DNA from 2 places in the Rheinheimera muenzenbergensis genome. Region 2 is predicted to be linked to the other one. Evidence: riboswitches for the same ligand, from Rfam matches in the RefSeq annotation. Region 2 holds a riboswitch; the other holds the start of a gene.
What was found. A riboswitch is a leader RNA that binds a small molecule or an ion and turns the genes downstream of it on or off. The one in region 2 is predicted to bind cyclic di-GMP.

Region 1: linked by a shared signal. The riboswitch ahead of MN202_RS05450 (OmpA family protein) and the one ahead of MN202_RS13605 (DUF3718 domain-containing protein) in region 2 are both predicted to bind cyclic di-GMP.

What each region holds. Positions count from the first base shown of each region.
Region 1 is NZ_JALAAR010000003.1:319,493-321,954, reverse strand. Features, by position in the region: gene flhA (flagellar biosynthesis protein FlhA) at 1-381, shown strand, start outside; cyclic di-GMP riboswitch class I at 686-777, shown strand; gene MN202_RS05450 (OmpA family protein) at 939-1,808, shown strand; gene MN202_RS05445 (sigma-54-dependent transcriptional regulator) at 1,805-2,462, shown strand, end outside.
Region 2 is NZ_JALAAR010000011.1:78,247-80,708, reverse strand. Features, by position in the region: gene glpK (glycerol kinase GlpK) at 1-683, shown strand, start outside; cyclic di-GMP riboswitch class I at 794-886, shown strand; gene MN202_RS13605 (DUF3718 domain-containing protein) at 1,007-1,378, shown strand; gene MN202_RS20605 (NAD-binding protein) at 1,433-1,834, opposite strand; partial or broken gene MN202_RS20600 (cation:proton antiporter domain-containing protein) at 1,982-2,462, opposite strand, start outside.

The sequences.
Region 1 (2,462 bases), on a different contig from region 2:
TCAGATGTCCGTTGTGCGCTGCAACGTGCGCTGGTACGGCAAATCAGCGGTGACAAAGATGAGCTGGCGGCGTTTACGCTGGATGACAAACTGGAGCAAACGCTGCTGGGAGCCCTTAATCAGGCGATGCAGGCCGGTAAAGTGGCACTGGATAGTTTTCCGGTGGCGCCAAATTTACTCAGCCAGTTTCAGCGCAATATGCCGTTAATTTGTAGTCAGATGCAGCAGCAAGGCTATCAGCCGGCACTGGTGGTGGTACCTCAGTTGCGGCCGTTGCTGGCGCGATATGCCCGCAGTTTTACCCAAAATAGCTTAGCGGTACTGTCGTATAACGAGGTGCCGGAGCAGGTAAGGGTTAATGTGCTGGGCGCGCTGGGATAAGCGCTGCTGCTGTCATCAGGCGGTAATAACCAGGCGCTATACTAGCTGTTTTGTTACTTTGCTTTTTGACTGAATATGTAAATAAAATGAATGGGCATTCAGCTATAAGATGGCATCTGGTCTGATCAGTTTGTTAGTCGAAAATGGCGAATGTTTAAAAAGTGTACAAAATAATCTGATGATCCTCAATGTGTTAGCGGATCTGTTGACAAAAGTAGCTTGCCTTACGAGGCTAATTTCGTTATCTTTTGCAGCATTCAGTTAAGGTTCATAAATCTTTCTCCTGGTTTGTGAACTGGTTAAGACAATTAAAAGGCAAACTGCACCGAAAGGGCAGGACGCAAAGCCTCCGGTCTACTACGTTGATTACAACGTTATGATAGCGGGGTTGCATTAGCTTAGCGCCATCCTTCGGATGCGCCTCTGGCTGCGCGGCTGCTCGTCGCACAATCAGACGCTTTTCTATGCAGTTTACCTTTTATTGCGCTTTTCCATTTGGGGCGGTTTTGGTGTCTATCACTGCCGTGGACAATTGTTGGCAATAAAAGGCTATCGATGTGACGTGGTTATATCTCGGTGTGTGGTCTGCGCTTTCTGTTGCTAATACAGCCTTAGCGGCTGTGCAGCAGCCGGCAGAGCAGGCGCAATGGCAACTAAGTGGAGACGCTTTTCAGTGCCAGCTGCAACAGCAAATCAGCGGGTTGGGACAGGTGCGTTTTATCCTGAACCCGGGCCAACCACTGCAATTACAACTTTCACTGGCGCAGCCGCATGACGCGCTGGAACAGGTCAGTGTCGCGGCCCGTGGCGCCGACTGGCAAGCCGCCAGTGCGCAGTGGTTAACCGAGCGCTATGTCGCAGAATTGTATCACCACAGTCAGGCCAGTTTTATCAAGGCCGCCTTACCCTTATTGCAACAAATTCAGGCTGGAGCCTGGCTGCATTTTTCAGTTGGCAACGCCAGCGTCGAACGTACTCTGCTGCTTAGCAGCACACATCCGGCACGCGCCGTGGCAGACTTTCAGGGCTGCGTGGCAAAGATGGCGCCGTTATCCTGGCAGCAGGCCAGACAACACGAACTGTATTTTAACACTGGCCGCTATCAGCTTGATGCCGAACAGTTGCAATGGCTGGGCAAACTGGCGCGCTATATCGCACTTGATCGCAAGGTGACGAAAATTTTGCTTGATGGTCACACCGATGATGTCGGAACGACGTTGGCTAACCGCTTATTGTCACAGCAACGTGCTGATGAAGTGGCGGCGCAATTGCTGGAACTTGGCGTACCGGCGACGATGCTGGAAGTGCGGGCGCACGGTAACCGCTACCCGCTGCAGCAAAGCCGTGGCACAGCTGAAGCAAACAACCGTCGCGTGTCACTGCGGCTGATCCGAACAACTGAGCTGGCAGGAGCAAACAAACCATGAGTCAGGCTTATGCATTATGGATAGATCAGCAGCAGGCTGATGCGGACGCAAAACGGGCTCTGGCAGCTGAAGGTTACCAGTTAGTCTGTTGTGCAGACGTCACTGAGGTGGTGACCCTGTGCCGCGATTATCAGCCAGCGTTAGTTTTTGTTGGCAGCACTATGGCGCAAATGCCTTTACCGGAACTGGTGGCGCTGCTGTCGCGTAAACTGCCATCGGCGCAAATTATCAGTATGGTAACCAGTGATCAAAGTGCGTTGGCATCAGATTCGCTGCAAAACGGCGCTATAGATTATCTGGTCAAACCCTTTTTTGCGGCGCAGCTGCAAACGTCGGTGCGCAATGCCACCGCAATGCGCCAGGGCTTAAAAGATTTAGTGGCGGTATCCCACGCCAGCCGGCAGATGCTGCAACTGGCGCACCGGGCGGCGCAAACTCAGGCGACTGTGCTGATTTTAGGTGAGTCAGGCACCGGCAAAGAGCGGCTGGCGCAGTTTATTCACCAGGCATCAGAGCGTGCCGACAAGCCTTTTATCGCGGTGAACTGTGCCGCAATCCCTGAGCATATGCTGGAGGCCATGCTGTTCGGCCACAACAAAGGTGCCTTTACCGGCGCGGTTAATCAGCAAATCGGTAAATTTGAGGCCGCCAACG
Region 2 (2,462 bases):
ACACTGGCCCGACGGTATTAAGCAGCCAGCATAAACTGCTAAGCACCGTAGCCTGGCGCTTAAACGGCAGCACCACCTATGCCCTTGAGGGCAGCATTTTTATGGCGGGTGCTACCGTACAGTGGTTGCGGGATCAATTGGGTATTATTAGTACAGCAGCCGACAGCGAAACCCTGGCACAAGGTGTCAGTTATCAGCAAACCGAGCTGCTAATACCAGCCTTTACCGGCTTAGGTGCACCCTACTGGCAACCCGAAGTTAAAGCGGCGTTGTTTGGCATGGGCCGCGACAGCGGTAAGTCAGAAATAGCCGCTGCCGCGCTGCGAAGCGTGGCCTATCAAAGCTGCGATTTATTACAGGCCATACAACAAGATGGTCTTACGGTACAGCAACTGAGGGTAGACGGCGGCATGACAGCCAACCGCTGGTTTTTGCAGGCTCTGGCCGACTTAACGCAAAAACAGGTTCTGCGTTGTCAAACCACCGACGCCACCGCCATGGGCGCGGCATTTCTGGTTGCGCTGCACCTGGGTATTTATCCGGATGTCAGTGCTATGCAAACAGTGTGGCGCAGTGACTATCAAATTAGCCCTGTGCTGGCAAAAGCTGACGCCGACAAATTGCATCAGCGTTGGCAGCATTTGGTAAGCAGCCTGCTAAGCATAAAGCTTTCGCTGGACTGACAGCCTAATAACGGCTGATGCCAGCATTGGTCTAACCACTTAATTTAAAAATATATTTAATTCAGCAAAAATTAAGCTTGCATAAAAAACCAGCATTAACTAGAATGCGCACGCTCGAAAGGCAAGTCATCCGAAAGGGTGTACACGCAAAGCTTCAGGTCTAAGGGTTGCCGTAAGGCATCTACGATAGCTGGGCTGCCGTCGCTAAGTGCGATGTTTATTCTGCTCTGTCAGAGTTAAACGACATGCCTTATGTCCTTTCGTGTTCTGCAATTTTGATTGCATTAATGATTGTAAATTAACTCACATTTTGGAGCTCGAATATGAAAGCAAAATTAATCACTTTAGCTACTGTTATTGCCGCCACTTCATTTATCAGCGCTCCTGCTGCTGCAGACGACCAATTAGCTCAGTCTATCTGTTCTTATGTAGCTGCTGACAGCAAAAACAGCCTGCGTAAAACCCTGTCTGACAACCGCTTACGTCTGCGTAACGTATACGACGGTATCGTATGTGACGGTTTACCATTAGTTCGCCACGCTATTAAGCACAATGCTGCAGACGCTGCTGGTTTTATCATCAGCCAGTTACCAGGCAGCCAGGTTGCCGCGTCAGGCGACATCGAGTGGGCTACCAGCAATGGTTTTGCTGCATCACCAATCATCAATGCTATCAAAGAGCGTAGCGCCAGCTAAGTTAGCTGCAAATTCGTTATCAAGGCGCCTTTTGGCGCCTTGTTTGTTTGTAGCTCAGGCTTTTACAGTAAAGCAATGTTGTTTAACATGCTCGGCTATACCAACACCGGCTTCTGCCATGGTTAAGTAGGTTTGATCGGCGCCGGCGGCGATAATGTTACGTGCTTCATCATCATGCATACTGTGCGAGACGATAAAGCCGTTAAAACCGGCATCCCGTAGCTTTTTCGCGGCAATCATCTTGGCTTCGACATCATTCATGCTCAGTATCACCGCTTCAACTTTGCCAAAATCCAGCCCCTGCCAAAACACCTGATCTTCGGCGTCAGCATAAAAAATATTAATGCCCTTTTTCTGGTGTACCAGTACTTTGGCCGGATCTGAATCCATAGCAATAATATTGCGGCTACTTTTTAAATAGCGATAAGCCGCATTGCCAGTGCGCCCCATCCCCATAATTAGCACCTCAGCGTCACCCAGCGATACCGGTTGTTCGTCCGGATGATGAATATTGCGTTCAAATTTTAATAGACGATTACACAACCGCTCATATAGCGGGTGCGCCATGCGATTTAGCGGCGCTGAAATAACAAAAGAAATAGCCACCGTCAGCGCCAGCGGAATAAGCCACTCGGGTAACACCACACTGGCGACAATTAAACCAAATTCGCTGTAATTGGTCAGGCTGATACTGGTTAAAAAAGCACTGCGCGCCCGCAGTTTAAACAGGATCAATAACAGGAAGAATAGTATGGCCTTCAATGGCAACAACAACGACATCACGCCGGCAAATAACCAGGCATTTGCGTCCGGTAAGCCATCGATACCAATTTGCAGGAAAAACCCAACCAGAAAAAACTCTTTGATACTCCACAACGATTTTGATAATTCGCCGGCCCGGGCATGCTTAGCCAACATCGCCCCAAACACCAATGCGCCCAGCTCAGAACTCAGACCTACCAATTCAAAGCCCTTGCCCCCTATCACCAAAGCCAGCAATAAACCAAACAAAATCAGTAAGTCTTCATGGCCGCTGGCATCAAGCAGTTTATACAGCAATGGCCGCAACAGCGGCAACGCAAAC